4 regions of the Bacillus nitratireducens genome follow, and region 4 is predicted to be linked to each of the others. Evidence: riboswitches for the same ligand, from Rfam matches in the RefSeq annotation. Region 4 holds a riboswitch; each other region holds the start of a gene.
The links. Region 4 has a riboswitch for S-adenosylmethionine ahead of Q3V31_RS21465 (methionine ABC transporter ATP-binding protein). Riboswitches for the same ligand answer to the same signal wherever they lie in the genome.
Positions count from the first base shown of each region.

Region 1 (4,092 bases), on a different contig from region 4:
TATTACACAATTATAAATTTTAGTCTAATAAATGGTACACAAGGTGAAGCATAACCTTATTTCTATATTAATTATAACAGAATCATACATAACTAAACAGACTTGTAATAAAAACCCATAAAAATTAATATATGGTTATACAGTATTTTTACTGTATAACGATTTTAAGAGATTCCCCTTAAAATCTACTTACTCACATACCTGTATACAGCAATTGTTCCCCAATTTCTGTATATCAAAAAAACCTTTCATTCATTTGAAAGGTCTTTTTGAGCCTGCACATATTCTTCTTTCGTATTCACGTTTATAAACCAATCTGCATTCGCTTGTACATCTTCACCAGCAATATATTTCACATTACATTGTGATAAAAGCTGGCCCATACTTCTTTTTTCGTCTTGAAGCAAAGCATAAATTTTTTCTTTCACACGGTTATGATACGCTGCAAGTAACGGTTGTTTTCTTCCATTAATAATAGGGACAACCGCATCATATTCATCGCTCGTTTGCTCTAGTAAAATGGTAAACCATTCATGCGAAACATTTGGCACATCGCAAGGCATAATAGCATACCAATCTGCTTCTATATATTCCATTCCTGATACAATTCCAGCAAGTGGTCCATTTCCTTTATAATGCGGAATATCTTCTATAACAGGAACTTGTACGAATTGCTCTACTCGCTCTTTTATATCGGAGTGACTAATGACTACAACTTCTTGCAACGCAGTTGTCATCACTTTCACAATATGCTCAACGAAAGTAGTCCCCTTCCAAATCGCTAACGCTTTCGGCTCACCAAATCTACTCGACATACCGCCCGCTAATACAATTCCTGCAATTTTCATTGACGATGCAGCTCAAATGTAATATGACCTAATTCCGGTAAAATTAACTTGTTCATCGCAAGACGAACCGCTCCGCTAGACCCTGGCACCGAAAAGACAACTTTGCGCCCAATTGTACCGCCGATCGCTCTACTTAACATTGCGCTGCTTCCGATATCTTCTAAGTAACTTATCATACGGAATAACTCACCAAACCCAACAATTTCTTTATCTAATAACACTGACACTGCTTCAATCGTTACATCACGTTTCGTAATACCAGTTCCGCCATTTGTTAGCACGACATCAACATCTTCCCTATGATAACCAGCTAACACTGCTTGCTGAATACTCTCTTTATCATCTTTTACAATTTCATAAGAGGTCACTGTATGACCCGCTTCTTTTAATAATTCATGTAATAGTTGTCCGCTCTTATCCGTCTCTTCTGTACGTGTATCAGAAATCGTCACGATCTTGCAGCGCACTTCTTTTGGCGCTTGTTTTTTATGTTCAGTTACACTCATTTTTCATCTTTCCTTTCTTAAAAGCTTTTCTTCATTTTATCATACATACCTTTACACAATTCTGTATGAAGCCACCGATACGTCATGATACAATATAAGTATGAACACCCACAAAAAGGAATTTAAATAGGCATACTATTTCCATTTCTTATACTCCTAGCTTTCACATCATTAGCTACTATTTATCTCTTCTTATGTTCTCTACATAATAGGTTTAAGCTTAGTTTTAAAATTTACAATACAAAACAATTCGGAGGTTCACATACTATGGAACTTTATAAAAAATTAACAACAACATTCATCCTCTTATTTGTTGCTTCCATCACTGTCGGATTTTCCTTAAAAGGCGCGATTCCATACGCTACATTAGTGAGTATTATATTCGCAACGCTATTTTTACTGAGCAGTGCTTTTTGCGCAGGAAAAGCGCATCAACTGAAAGGGTGACCGTCTATGTTCCGTAAGAAACCTCCCCTTTGCAAATCATGCGAAAAGGAAATACAAACGTATGAAAAAGCATGGATTCATATGCCATTTCCGGCAAGTGGTATGACAAACATGAGAAAATATATTGAGCTAGACGGCGAAGTTTATTGCAGTTCCTGCATCCAAATAGCAAATAAAACCAAATAAAAAAAGCTTTGCGCACACAGCGCAAAGCTTTTTTTCATATATTATAGACCAGCTTGCTCTTTTAAAGTAGCTGCTTTGTCTGTACGTTCCCATGTAAGATCTACATCAGTACGTCCGAAGTGGCCGTAAGCTGCTGTTTGTTTGTAAATTGGGCGACGTAAGTCTAGCATTTTAATAATACCAGCTGGGCGAAGATCGAAGTTGTTACGAACTAGTTCTACTAGTACGTCTTCAGATACTTTACCAGTGCCAAATGTATCAACTGAAATTGATACTGGTTGCGCTACGCCGATTGCGTATGCAAGTTGTACTTCTGCTTTGTCAGCAAGACCAGCTGCTACGATATTTTTCGCAACATAACGAGCTGCATATGCTGCTGAACGGTCAACTTTCGTTGCATCTTTACCAGAGAATGCACCGCCACCGTGGCGAGCGTATCCACCGTAAGTATCAACGATGATTTTACGTCCTGTTAAACCAGCATCACCTTGTGGTCCACCGATTACGAAGCGGCCAGTTGGGTTAATGAAGAATTTCGTTTCTCCATCCATTAATTCTGCTGGAACTACAGCTTTAATTACATGCTCTTTTAAATCGCGATCGATTTCTTCCCATGTAACATCTGGATGATGCTGTGTAGAAATTACAATTGTATCTACACGTACAGGTTTACCATTTTCATCATACTCAACTGTAACTTGCGTTTTTCCATCCGGACGTAAGTATGATAATGTGTCATCTTTACGTACTTCAGTTAAACGACGAGCTAATTTGTGAGCAAGCGAGATTGGAAGTGGCATTAATTCTTGTGTTTCATTACATGCAAAACCAAACATTAAACCTTGGTCTCCTGCACCAATTGCCTCAATCTCAGCGTCAGTCATTTGACCTTCGCGTGCTTCTAGCGCTTGGTCAACACCCATAGCGATGTCAGCAGATTGCTCATCGATAGATGTTAAAACTGCACAAGTTTCTGCATCGAATCCGTATTTTGCACGTGTGTAACCAATGCCTTGAATTGTTTCACGAACGATTTTCGGAATGTCTACGTAAGTAGAAGTCGTAATTTCCCCCGCTACCAATACTAAACCAGTTGTTACAGTTGTTTCACAAGCTACACGTGCATTTGCGTCTTTTGATAAGATCGCATCTAAAATTGAATCAGAAATTTGGTCACAAATTTTATCTGGATGTCCTTCAGTTACAGACTCAGATGTGAACAGATGACGTTTTTTTGTCATGTGGTAAACCTCCCTACAGTAATTGTATATATTGTACGGAACTCATCCTTAATTTGCCACAAACTGCGACATACATTTATTCTCCCACACAAGCATACAGAAAAACCTTTCCTACTTAATATAGAGGAAAGGTTTAATTTGCTACTTGCATACTGCTTTTTGCCCTTTGCTCTTATCGTTCGAGACCATTAGCCTCGCACAGGTTTTAGCACCTATTCACCTGTATTTACCACTACAAGTGAGGTTGCTGGGCTTCATCGGGCCTGTCCCTCCGCCAGCTCGGGATAAGAGAGTATCCGTCCCAACCTATACTAAAGAAATGATATTCATTTGTCAATTAATATTCACATTTTCCTGAAAGTTTTTCTCAATACGTATAGAATGAAATATTAATAAGGAACTAATACATTCACACAAACAAAAATAAATAAATAGTATACATTATTTATATAATTGTGTTATACTCTTGATGGGGATTACGAGAAATATTTCATTAAATGAAAAGGATGGTATATAAATATGAGTACTGTGAATGTCCAAATTGGTTTACATGAATTATTGAACGGAAGCAATGCACAGATTCAACTAAGTGTTCCGCAATTAGTGGAAAAAGTATTAATGCGAAATGAAGGGAAATTAACTTCTACTGGTGCCGTTTCTGCTTCAACAGGAAAATACACAGGACGTTCTCCTAAAGATAAATTTATTGTGAAGGAAGCATCGGTTGCCGACAAAATTGCTTGGGGAGCTGTGAACCAACCGATTTCTGAAGAACATTTTAATAAATTATATACAAAAGTTTTAGAATACTTAAAAGAAAAAGAAGAGTTATTCGTCTTCAAAGGATTTGCTGGCGCTGACCGC
Region 1 covers NZ_JAUMJO010000003.1:116,502-120,593, reverse strand. Annotated here, with positions in the region: gene Q3V31_RS12485 (molybdenum cofactor guanylyltransferase) at 249-848, opposite strand; gene Q3V31_RS12480 (MogA/MoaB family molybdenum cofactor biosynthesis protein) at 845-1,354, opposite strand; gene Q3V31_RS12475 (hypothetical protein) at 1,622-1,801, shown strand; gene Q3V31_RS12470 (hypothetical protein) at 1,808-1,987, shown strand; gene metK (methionine adenosyltransferase) at 2,029-3,228, opposite strand; SAM riboswitch class I at 3,398-3,519, opposite strand; gene pckA (phosphoenolpyruvate carboxykinase (ATP)) at 3,748-4,092, shown strand, end outside.
Region 1: another riboswitch for S-adenosylmethionine. It lies ahead of metK (methionine adenosyltransferase); the one in region 4 lies ahead of Q3V31_RS21465 (methionine ABC transporter ATP-binding protein).

Region 2 (4,092 bases), on a different contig from region 4:
GTGGATCCAAGTGTATTCCATGAAGAAGCTGCAGCTCAAGAAGTAGGACAAAAAACATTTGCTGAAAAAATGGAAAATAGTATGATTATTACACTTTGCATTGGATTATTAGGTCTTATTTATATTTTTAACTATTTTAGTACGAAAGGCTTTAACCTTACACTTGATATCGTTATTTTTATGTTATTGATTGCGGGTCTTATTTTCCACCGTACTCCGATTCAATATATTCGCGCTTTCTCTGACTCAACAAAGAGCGCTTCTGGTATTTTACTTCAGTTTCCGTTCTATGCTGGAATTATGGGCATGATGATTGGAGCAAATAGTGAAGGGCTTTCGCTTGGGGGAGCCATTTCTACTTTCTTTATTAGCATTTCAAATGAAACCACATTCCCGCTCTTTACATTTTTAAGTGCTGGAATTGTTAATATTTTCGTTCCATCTGGAGGCGGCCAATGGGCAGTGCAAGCACCAATTATGATTCCAGCTGGCGCTGAACTTGGTGTACCTGCTGCGAAAACAGCGATGGCAATTGCATGGGGCGATGCTTGGACAAATTTAATTCAACCTTTTTGGGCATTACCGGCATTAGCGATAGCTGGTTTAGGCGCTCGTGATATTATGGGATTTTGTGTTGTTAATTTACTTTATGCAGGATTTATCATTAGTCTGTGTTTCTTATTTATTTAAACGAAAAGCTAGTTTTATACTAGCTTTTTTATATAATAATTCATTTACCCCGCTATTCTTGGGCAGTAAACTCCCACCTATATATCCACCTGAAGCAAAGCAGTTAGGCGGGAGATCAACTGCCCGTAAATGCCCGATTGGTGAAGGCTAATAATCAGTGGGAGGGAACCCCCCACTAATTAAAGTTTCACTTTATTTCCCATGCAATTTATAATCGTCTTCCACTCTATCTCCGTAAGATTTAATGCCGCAAATGCAAAAAAATCTTCACATACTTTTTCAATCAGATGTGGATTTCCCCTCAAGAAATTCCACTGTAACGCTTTAGGAAGACAATACGTTTCATATTCTTTACTTCCCCGTACTACCTCATCAACTTCTCTTTCACAAATCCCTCTTATTAAGTAATCATTTCTTAATTGAATCTTCATTTGCCGAAACGTTTCACTACATTTTTTCAATTGAAGTAAACATGTAATATACGTCCGAAAAAGTTCATTATCATACTGACAACAATTTATAATACGATCAAGTTCATTCATAATGTACGAACCTTTTCTTCTATTTGTAATAACCACTTTTCCCGCTTCTCTAGTTTACTCGTTTTCACAGATTGAAAAACAGACCGTTTTATATCGCGAATGCCGCAAAAACGTAAAACACCTCGTTTCATCATAATCCAATCCGCTGATCGATATAATAGTGCCACGTACCATAACGGTGAGTCTAACGTATTAATAACCCATGCTTTCTTTCCTTTCAATAAACCTTTCGGCAGGGCTCCTTCATATTTATAAGCAAATCCAGCTACAAAAATACGATCGATAAATCCTTTTAAAATAGCAGGCATGCCCCACCACCATATCGGATATATGAAAAGAAGAGTATCCGCCGCTTTCACTAAATCTCTATATCGCTTCGTCTCTTCTTCATATAGTAAATCCCGTCTTTTTTTCTCTTCATTAAATACAAGCACTGGATCAAATTGTTCTTTATATAAATCAAGTAACGTAACAGAATGATTTGTTTCCCCAAGTCCTTTTTGCACATGCTCTAAAATCGCCGCATTAAAACTTGAAGGACTAGGGTGAGCGTATATAATTAGTACGTTCACTACAAAGCAACTCCCCTCTACAGTTAAATCTACCCTTTCTTTAACATCTTCTCTACGATTTGGACATTTTTCGAACTTTGTAACAAACGATTTAGTACTGTTAGTAACTCTTCTTTTTCTAAGCCTTTCAGTTGGTCTTTTACTGTACTCTCACCAGCACCTTGAATATCATACACAACTGCCGCCATATGCTTACAATAGTTTTCATACGGACACTCGCAGCTACTTTTTGTAAAATCAGTAAGGTCAATGATCACTTCATAGTTTCCCGCATTTCCAGTAACAAAAGCAACTACTTTCTTGTCTTGTATTTCAACATCTTCTACATGTCCAGCTTCATAATATTCATAACCTTTATCCATAATGTACTTTGGAATCCATTTCGTTATATCTTTTAATAAGTAAGCGTACATAACAACACTCCTTCCTTTAATTCCCTTTTGACTTCAAAAACCCTGCATGTTATTCTAATTACTGTCAAGTAGCGAGTCTACATGACAAAACGACTGACACCTATTCGGCGAAGGTGTCTCTTTTCATTTGCAGCCGATAATGAAGTGCCTCTTTCAGGCACATTCAATCTTTGACACTACACACTCAACACCATTCCCTTGTATCAGGCTGCTTTAGCAGTCTTTTACTCTACATACTTCGTTATTTCAAGAAAAAAAGAGAGCCTAGCTCCCTTTTCCCGCTTTATAAAATACCCCTTTTTCAGTAAAGCGATATTCATCATCAGCTAAAGTAATTTTCCCATCCAGTTTGAGTTCATCTAATAATCTCGATAAATAAAATTGATGTAACATTTTTTTCGTGAATTTTCCTTCATGATGCGAAACGATATGTTCTTGAATATCTAACAATGATATTGGCTTATCTTGCTCTATCATATATTCATAAACTGTACTACGCAGTTTTACGTATTTTTCGAGTGTCACAGTACTTCGCAACCCCTTTCTTCTTATTATATGTTTTCGTAATCGGTTTTTTTGCAACAAAAAAACCTCTCCGATAAGAAGAAGTTACGTATATCTTCGTCTTATCTCCCAGAACAAAAATGTTCTGCTGGAATTAGCACCTGCATCGCGGTTGCTGGGTTTCATCGGGCCAGTCCCTCCACCTCTCTGGATAAGAAAATATTCACTTTATAATAAACTATACGTAATTTCATTTTAATTGTCAAATAAATATAACAAATTATATTTTTCTCCTCAGCGTTCATACTACATGTATATGAGTAAAAAAGGAGGACTATGAAATGTATCAAAATGCCCGCGGATATGTACAAGATTCTTTTCAATCATTAAAAGAAGCAAAAAATTGTTTAGAAGAAGCACTACAAACAGTTGAAAAAGATTTTAATCGCGCACGTATTGAACAATCCCTTTACGCCGTAGAGCAAGCATTGCAAAGATGTGATTATACCGTTCACATTTTAGAACAAGATTGAAAACTTCCCATCAATAGATGGGAAGTTTTTTCAAATGGCATACTTCATTATTATTGCCGTTATGATTAAAAAATATACAGAATTAACAATTTCTAAAACCCCTACTTTTAATATAGAAATTTTTTTGCCATACAATATAATTGCTCGAATGACACTTGGTACGAATATAAGAGAACACCATGGATTGATAGCAAATACAATTGCCGTCAATACAATATGATACCCCCAAGATATGAGACGATACTTTGGATTATTTTTCTCACGAATCATTGTTTTCACATAAAACGTACTTCCTAAAAAATACAAAAATGAAATAAGCGCAATGAATACTGCTGTTTTATCGATTTGCTTCATTGAAAAATAATAACTGATTAAACCACCTATACAAAACACCATAATCGCACAAATATCATTTAGTAATGCTCGTTCATTTTTTTGACGAGCGTAATACATATTTACAATAAACAATGGAATCATTAATACTGCGAATAAAAGAATTCGCCATTCATATAATAAAGAAATCATCCCAAATACAAATGCAGTGATAGAATAAACAATTGCAGCGTGTAAAAACTCTTTTTTTCGTCTTTGCCTTATGTACATGAGAAATGGATACGTAGCGAGATAGATAAAGAACCAGGCTAAAAACAGCGGGATATGATAAATAGTAGGTTTCCCAAGTATGACACTTAATAGAAATGGTATAACAAGCATGGCCCATGCTCCATGCTGCTTCGGAATAACTAACTTCATTAACTATACACCTCCCTCTTGAAAAGAATTCTCACCTACTATTATACAAATAACATCATATGAAAACGAAGATATATTACATCTA
Region 2 covers NZ_JAUMJO010000002.1:864,129-868,220, reverse strand. Annotated here, with positions in the region: gene Q3V31_RS10735 (short-chain fatty acid transporter) at 1-690, shown strand, start outside; gene Q3V31_RS10730 (group-specific protein) at 870-1,232, opposite strand; gene Q3V31_RS10725 (NAD(P)H-dependent oxidoreductase) at 1,229-1,804, opposite strand; gene Q3V31_RS10720 (SWIM zinc finger family protein) at 1,834-2,217, opposite strand; gene Q3V31_RS10715 (hypothetical protein) at 2,482-2,802, opposite strand; SAM riboswitch class I at 2,841-2,939, opposite strand; gene Q3V31_RS10710 (hypothetical protein) at 3,063-3,254, shown strand; gene Q3V31_RS10705 (YwiC-like family protein) at 3,285-4,007, opposite strand.
Region 2: another riboswitch for S-adenosylmethionine. It lies ahead of Q3V31_RS10715 (hypothetical protein); the one in region 4 lies ahead of Q3V31_RS21465 (methionine ABC transporter ATP-binding protein).

Region 3 (4,092 bases), on a different contig from region 4:
ATCCATTGCATTTGAAACAGTATCAATCCTTTCTAATGAATGAATAATAAGTGGCCAAAAAATTAAAACACGGTTTTTCATACGAATCCACAAGCTCGCTTCTCCTTTTTCAAAAGGTACGCCTCTTGCTTCCTGTGCGTGTCTAATGATTATATATTCAGATTGAATGCTTGGTATATAACGTAGTGCAATATTTATTGCATATGTAATTTTATAAGGAACAGCAAATTTATTTAAGCTGCTCACAAATTCACTTGGATGAGTTGTATAAATAAAAAGAAGTGTAAATGGTAATAACGTAAAATATTTCAATGAAAGTGTAGCTGCATAAAATAAAGTTTCATATGTAATTGTTGCATAACCTATATAAAAAAAAGAGGTATACGATCCCGTTAATTCCGATCCATGGGTGGGCGTAATGAAAAGAATCATAACGGAATTTAATAAACTAAATGTAAATATAACGCTGAAAATAACTATAATTTTACGCAATTGAATTTTTGCAATTAAGAGGCCGCTACATCCAATAATAAATAAAATTAGCAATATACGAAAATCAAAAAATAAAAAAGTAAGTGTCATACAAAATATAAATAAAGATAATTTAATTGCACCATCCATACGATAAAAATACGTATTATGCATATTCCTCCCTCCTATTAGCCTCAATGTAAAGTTTTACAAATGTTTCTGGAGTTGAAATTCCACTTAATTTAGCTAGTTTTATTAATGAAATCTCCCGTAGATTAGCTCTTTGTAACACTCGTTGATCCCCTAAAACAGCAGATACAGTATTGTCCGCAATAATTTTCCCTTCATGCAGAACTACCGCTCGATCTGCATATTCTAAAGCAAGATTCATATCGTGTGTGATAATAATAAAGGATATGCCCCTTTCAGCCAGTTTTCTAATAAACGACATAAACTGTTTGTAATGGTAATAATCTTGTCCAGCCGTCGGCTCATCTAATACAATAAGTTTTGGGTTTGTTATAAGTACAGATGCAATAGTAAGCCTCTTTTTTTGTCCATAGCTTAATGCCTGAATTGGCCAGTTACGAAATGGATATAATCCACAAATTCTTAAAGGTTTTTCGACTCTTGTCTCAATCTTATCTTTAGAAACCTTTTTTAATTTTAATGAGTATGAAACCTCTTCTAAAACAGTAGGCTGTGTAATCATTTGATTTGGGTTTTGCATAACGTAAGAAATAATTTCCCCGCGTTTACGAATAGACCAAGAATTTATATTTTCTCCATCAAATGTTATTCTCCCATTCTTTGTTTTATTTATTCCTATAAGAGTATGAGCTAATGTCGATTTCCCTGCTCCATTATGACCCAATAACGCTATTATTTCTCCCTCTCCTATTGAAAGGTTGATATCTTCTAAGGCTGTATGTTTGTTATTGTACGTATAAGATAAATTTTCTATCTTGCATAAGGCTTTTTTAATATATTTGTTTTTTGATGAATCTTGCTTCTGCATCCAGTTCTTTAATAGGCTATGAACGTCTTCATTACGAAGATTTTTAATTGGAAATGCCCTAACATTGTTACTGTCAAAATTTAATTTCTTTAGCGCCTCTATATAAATAGGTTCTCTTAGTCCGATATTTGGTAATATATTAGAATTTAAAATACTATCTGGTGAACCAATGGCAATAACTTCTCCCTCATCTATTAAAATAATTTTATCTAAATCAAGGTTTAAAATTTCTTCTATTCGATGTTCAATAATTACAATTGTTTTATTATATTTCTCATTTATATCTTTAATGAGTTCTATTGTATTCAAACTACATGCAGGATCCAAATTAGCTAACGGTTCATCAAATAATAATATACCTGCATTTGTCGTTAGCAGACCTGCAAGAGAGACTGTCTGTTTTTGACCTCCTGATAATTCATGCGGACTTTGTGTATGAAAGTCCTGCATGCTTACCTTTTTTAAAGAATCCGTAACAATCTTTCTCATTTCTATTTGATTTACACAATCGTTTTCTAATGCAAATGCTACATCCTCTTCGACAGTAAGGCCTATAAATTGTGAATCTTGATCTTGTAATATTGTCCCTACGTGTTTACTCTGTTCAAAAACACTACCTTTTCTCGGATCCTTTCCAGCTATTAAAATGTTACCGGTACTTATCCCTTCGTAAGAAAATGGGATTAGTCCATTTATACAATGAGCTAATGTTGACTTACCTGAACCACTTCGTCCAGCGATAAGTACCTTTTCCCCAGGATATATTTGAAATGTAATATTTTTTAAAGTAGGCTGCGTGGCATGCCTATATTGAAAGGTAAATTGTTCAAAAGAAATAATTGGTTGCATGTATTCATCCCTACTTTTCAATTTTTAAATGTGTATGTTTCTTATTTGATTTCGCTAAGCCGATCGTGATTGGTAAGCCAAGAACTAAAAATACGATAACGTCTGCAATTGTTGCGCCTAGTACTTGTATAACTATTTTGTCAAACGGTTCTCCCATCACAATAATATCGAATGCCCCAGCAAATATAATAGCAATGACAATACCGATTAACCCTGTAATTGCAAAATAAGAAATATCACGGTTATTATACGTTCCATGTTTTACACTAAAACCAACTCTTTTTTGTATGAGTCCCATTGCAAAACCAATAATACCTGAACTAATAACCCATCCCCACCAAATACCCCAACCAGCGATCGTATCTGTAACGGAATGACCGATGAGTCCTATTAAAAGTCCTGCTACTGGGCCAAATAATGCTCCAAAAACGGTTAAAATAGCCAATGCGGGTTTAATAAATGTATTCGGTGCGATAGAAAATCCCCAAAGCCCTAATACCCCGTATAAAGCTGCTCCAATTCCAATAGCTACTACTAGCTTTGTCGTTAATTTGTTCATTACAATTCCCCTCTCGTATTATTCAACTTTTAATACTCTATATTTATTTTGAAAATGAATTATGCATCGACACTTCCTTTCTATACAACAAAAAATGACCTCTTAAATAAGAGGTCATTTTCTTTCACGTACAAGAATCCCCTTATCTTTCAAAAAACACATAGTGTCCTCTGCGGAATTAGCACCTTCCTATGTAATTACATAGGGGTTGCTGAGGTTTCATAGGGCCGTTCCCTCTACCTCTCTGGATAAGTATGTATTTGTAATCTGTATTATGGCACTAACAACAAATAATTTCAATACTTTTCTTACTATTTTTATTTTTCGATAAATAGTTCATTTAAATCATTGTATTCTTATCGGAATTGTGAAATAATGAATTCAAAATTGTTACGGGAGGAATGCATGATGAAAGTAATTGGCTTAATTGGCGGACTAAGTTGGGAATCAACATCATTGTACTATAAACATATTAATACACTTACTCTCTCTAAATATAATCAAAATGCGAAGCTTGTTTTATATAGCATGGACTTTGGGGAGGTAACTACATTATTGCAAAACCATCAATATGAAGAAGTGAAAAATGAATTAGTCACGGTAGCAAAAAAGGTAGAAAACTCAGGAGCTGAATGTTTACTAATGTGTTCTAATACTGTACATCTATTTGCTGAGGAAGTAGAACAAGCAATATCAATCCCACTTCTTCATATCGGTGATGTAAGTGCTAAAGAAATGGTAGAACAGAATATAAAACGGATCGGATTATTAGGAACGAAACAAACGATGGAACAAGATTTTTATACATCACGACTAGCAAAATATAAAATTGAGACAATTATCCCAAATGACGAAGAAAGAACTTTTATCCATCACGTCATATTAAATGAATTAAGTAGAGGAATTATTTCAGAAACATCAAAAGAAAAACTAATACAAATTACCAATTCATTAATTCAAAATGGTGCGGAAGGAATATTACTAGGCTGTACTGAAATACCATTGCTTATTTCCAAAAATGACCTTTCTGTTCCTGTTTTTGATACTGCTTTTTTACATGCAAATACTGCTGTACAATTTGCTGGATAATAATATAAAAGCATACAGGTAGAGCCTCTATGCTTTTATATTGTCCGAACTATTTATTTAAAAGAGCATCAATGACTGCAATGGCTCTTTTGGAACCACCACACTC
Region 3 covers NZ_JAUMJO010000004.1:395,475-399,566, reverse strand. Annotated here, with positions in the region: gene Q3V31_RS17640 (energy-coupling factor transporter transmembrane component T family protein) at 1-645, opposite strand, end outside; gene Q3V31_RS17635 (ABC transporter ATP-binding protein) at 638-2,338, opposite strand; gene Q3V31_RS17630 (ECF-type riboflavin transporter substrate-binding protein) at 2,349-2,897, opposite strand; SAM riboswitch class I at 3,037-3,152, opposite strand; gene Q3V31_RS17625 (aspartate/glutamate racemase family protein) at 3,303-3,986, shown strand; gene Q3V31_RS17620 (macrolide family glycosyltransferase) at 4,036-4,092, opposite strand, start outside.
Region 3: another riboswitch for S-adenosylmethionine. It lies ahead of Q3V31_RS17630 (ECF-type riboflavin transporter substrate-binding protein); the one in region 4 lies ahead of Q3V31_RS21465 (methionine ABC transporter ATP-binding protein).

Region 4 (4,092 bases):
GCAGAGCATATTTATATTGATCGCTCGTACCGAGAAGTGGCAACTGCGCCATCTTCACACTTAGCAAATGTATTATGGGGAGCTGACATTGACGTTTATACAGAATATTTACGGTAAGGAATGATAGAAGTGATTGATTGGACAGGAGCCGAAGCTACAGCCCTAATAGAGAACGAAGAAAAAACAGTGTTATATGTATATACTCCAATGTGTGGAACATGCCAATTAGCAAAAAAGATGTTAACGGTTGTCGAGATGACGATTGAAGATTTGAAAATTGGAATGTTAGATTTAAATTATGCTCCGCATTTAGCGAAAGAGTATGGAATCGAAAGTGTGCCGTGTTTACTTATTTTTGAAAATGGGACACTGATGAAGAAGATATATGCATTTCATTCGGTTGAATATTTATATACGGAATTAAAGTAGGCGGCAAAGTTTTTGCCGCCTCGACATATTTCTTGGGAAATATGTCGAGATGCAGGGTGGTTACAGTATTTGTCGAGCGAAAATTACAGGATTGCTCTTTAGTGAGAGGGAATGGTATGTGTAATAGAAAGTGATATGAAGGATGTGATTTAGGGTGAAATTATATTCTTTGCTACAATCATTTGTAAATTACGCTAATGGTCAATATCATTTAGAACCGCTTTTAAGACAAGGAGAAAGAACTGTTAATTTTCGTTTTGGAGATGAATGCTGTTCATTACAAATTTCAAGGGATTATATTGAACTTTTGAAAGAGGAAAGAGGAACAGAACAAATCGTGTGTTTAGGGGAAGAGGATGTAAAACGTTTGGTGAGTGGAAATATAAGGTTACAGACGTTAATGAGCGATGGGCGTGTGCAATATTCGGGAACGTATCGAACGATGTTGTTAATTGAATCAATGTTTCATATATGTAAGCCGATGTCAGTGGGTGCTTAAAAGTCTGAAGTTTCTTTTTTTGCGAAAATTTCTGTTGACATGGCGTATGGATATTGATACAATTCAATTCATAAAATATAGACAATTTCATAAATTACAAATCAGACGAAAATTTAATCTGATTTCTCTTATCAAGAGAGGTGGAGGGACTGTGCCCTGTGAAGCCCGGCAACCGTCAACTTATGTTGAAATGGTGCCAATTCCTGCAAAGCAAATGCTTTGAGAGATGAGAGAGAGGGATAATGTTGTTATATACGCATATAAACCTTTCTGCTTCTCTAAAAGCGGAAAGGTTTTTTTGTTGTTTGAATGTGGAGGACATTCAAATAATAAGAGGAGTTATACCGATGGACTACACGCATCAAAAATAAAAAAATTGCGGAGTCTATCCAAAGTTTTATGAAATCTAGCTCCAGCGGCTAGAATGTTCGATGGCTTCGCTTCTTCCTATGAGGCAAAAGGCGCCTCTACGTCAGAAGCTCCATCCACTTCACATTCTAAACGAGCCGCTTACGCTTTTTAAACAAAAAAGGGGTGAACATCATGATCTTATTAGAAAATGTAAAGAAAATATATAAGGCAAAAAGCGGTGATGTCACTGCTGTAGATAACGCCAACTTACAAATAGAGAAAGGCGAAATATTTGGTGTTATCGGATATAGTGGCGCTGGGAAAAGCTCTTTAATTAGATTGTTTAATCAGTTAGAGAAACCAACGTCTGGTCAAATTACAATCGCAAATCGTGTAATTTCAGCAATTACAGGAAGTGAACTTCGTAAGGCAAGACAAGAAATCGGAATGATTTTTCAGCACTTCAACTTACTTTGGTCACGAACTGTACGCGAAAATATCGAATTCCCACTCGAAATTGCGGGTGTGGATAAGGCGAAGAGAAGAAAACGTGTTGATGAGTTAATTCATCTCGTTGGATTAGAAGGAAGAGGAGACGCGTATCCATCTCAGTTAAGTGGTGGACAAAAGCAGCGCGTTGGGATTGCAAGAGCGTTAGCAAATAATCCACAAGTACTTTTATGTGACGAAGCAACGTCAGCTCTTGATCCAGAAACGACGGATCAAATTTTAGATTTATTATTAGACATTAATAAGCGCCTCAACTTAACAATTGTATTAATTACACATGAGATGCACGTGATTCGGAAGATTTGTAATCGAGTTGCTGTAATGGAGAAAGGGAAAATCGTAGAAACAGGTCCAGTACTTGACGTATTCCGTAATCCAAAGCAGGACATTACAAAACGCTTCGTACAGCAATTAACTGATTCTGAAGATACGAATGAAACGATTGAAAGCTTAATAGAAAAGTATCCAGATGGAAAAGTAATTCGCTTGCAGTTTGTCGGTGAGGCTGTAGAAAGACCAGTACTTCAAAGATTAATGCAACGCAGCGATATAGAAGTTAGCATTTTGCAAGGAAACATCGCACAAACGAATAATGGTTCTTACGGAAGTTTAGTTGTTCATTTAAATGGTGAGGAAACAGCGATCCAGCACGCGATAGAAGGAATTCATCAAGATCAAGTAGAGCTGGAGGTGATTGCACATGGATAAGTTAATCGCAAATATTGATTGGAATCAAATGTTAGAAGCAACTGGTGAAACGTTATATATGACGGCAATCGCAGCGCTTGCCACATTTGTTTTAGGACTTATTTTAGGACTATTACTCTTTATGACAGCGAAAGATAATTTATGGGAAAACAAAGCAATTAATACGGTGATTGGAGCGTTCGTAAACATTTTCCGTTCGATACCGTTCATCATTTTAATTATTTTATTAATCCCGTTCACAAAGATTCTTCTTGGAACAATACTCGGAGCGAGTGCAGCGCTGCCAGCTTTAATTATTGGTGCAGCACCGTTTTACGCGAGAATGGTTGAAATCGCGCTTCGCGAGATTGATAAAGGTGTAATTGAAGCTTCAAAAGCGATGGGAGCAAAAACAAGCACAATTATTTTGAAGGTGTTAATTCCAGAATCGTTACCAGCGTTAGTATCTGGTATTACGGTTACAACAATTGCTTTAGTAGGCTATACAGCAATGGCAGGAGTTGTTGGTGCTGGTGGCCTTGGAACACTTGCTTATCTAGAGGGGTTCCAGAGAGGAAATAACGATGTAACAATCGTTGCGACAATTTGTGTATTACTAGTTGTATTTTTCATTCAGTGGATTGGTGATAGTTTAACGACTCGAATAGATAAAAGATAATGAAAACAGGGGGATATTTCAAATGAAAAAATTATTACTTACAGCACTTATTACAACTTCAATTTTTGGGCTAGCTGCTTGTGGCGGGAAAGATAAAGATGAAAAGAAACTAGTTGTTGGTGCTTCTAACGTACCGCACGCTGAAATTTTAGAAAAGGCAAAACCGTTACTTGAGAAAAAAGGAATTGAGTTAGAAATTAAAAAATTCCAAGACTACGTGTTACCGAATAAATCGTTAGCAGATAAAGAATTAGATGCTAACTACTTCCAGCACATTCCGTATTTAGAAAAAGAAATTAAAGATAAGAAATATGATTTTGAAATAGCAGGGAAAATTCATTTAGAACCGATTGGTGTGTATTCTCAAAAATATAAGAGCTTAAAAGAACTTCCAGATGGAGCGACAATTATTATGAGTAATTCTGTTACTGATCATGGTCGTGGTTTAGCAATTTTACAAAAAGAAGGCATTTTAAAAATTAAAGACGGAGTAGAGCCAGTTAAAGCAACTCCAAAAGATATTGCAGATAATCCGAAAAACTTAAAATTCAAAACAGATATTGAGCCGGGTCTATTGCCACAAGTGTATAACAATAAAGAAGGCGATGCGGTTTTAATTAACTCTAACTATGCAATCGATGCGAAATTAAACCCAGAAAAAGATGCAATTGCAATTGAAGGCGATGATTCTCCATACGCAAACGTAGTAGCTGTTCGTAAAGGCGATAAAGATAAAAAAGAGATTAAAGCTCTTGTAGAAGTACTGCATTCTAAAGAAATTGAAGACTTTATTAATAAAGAATATAAAGGGGCAGTTGTTCCTGTAAAAGAATAATTGCTGAAAAAGGGCTGGTGTATGCCGGTCCTTTTTTTACTACATAACTATAGGGGAGAAGGGGACATCATATGAAAAAGATTCTATTGTCAGTTGTTACAG
Region 4 covers NZ_JAUMJO010000005.1:518,361-522,452, forward strand. Annotated here, with positions in the region: gene Q3V31_RS21450 (toprim domain-containing protein) at 1-117, shown strand, start outside; gene Q3V31_RS21455 (thioredoxin family protein) at 121-429, shown strand; gene Q3V31_RS21460 (hypothetical protein) at 584-928, shown strand; SAM riboswitch class I at 1,054-1,161, shown strand; gene Q3V31_RS21465 (methionine ABC transporter ATP-binding protein) at 1,472-2,497, shown strand; gene Q3V31_RS21470 (methionine ABC transporter permease) at 2,490-3,155, shown strand; gene metQ (methionine ABC transporter substrate-binding lipoprotein MetQ) at 3,178-3,990, shown strand; gene metQ (methionine ABC transporter substrate-binding lipoprotein MetQ) at 4,062-4,092, shown strand, end outside.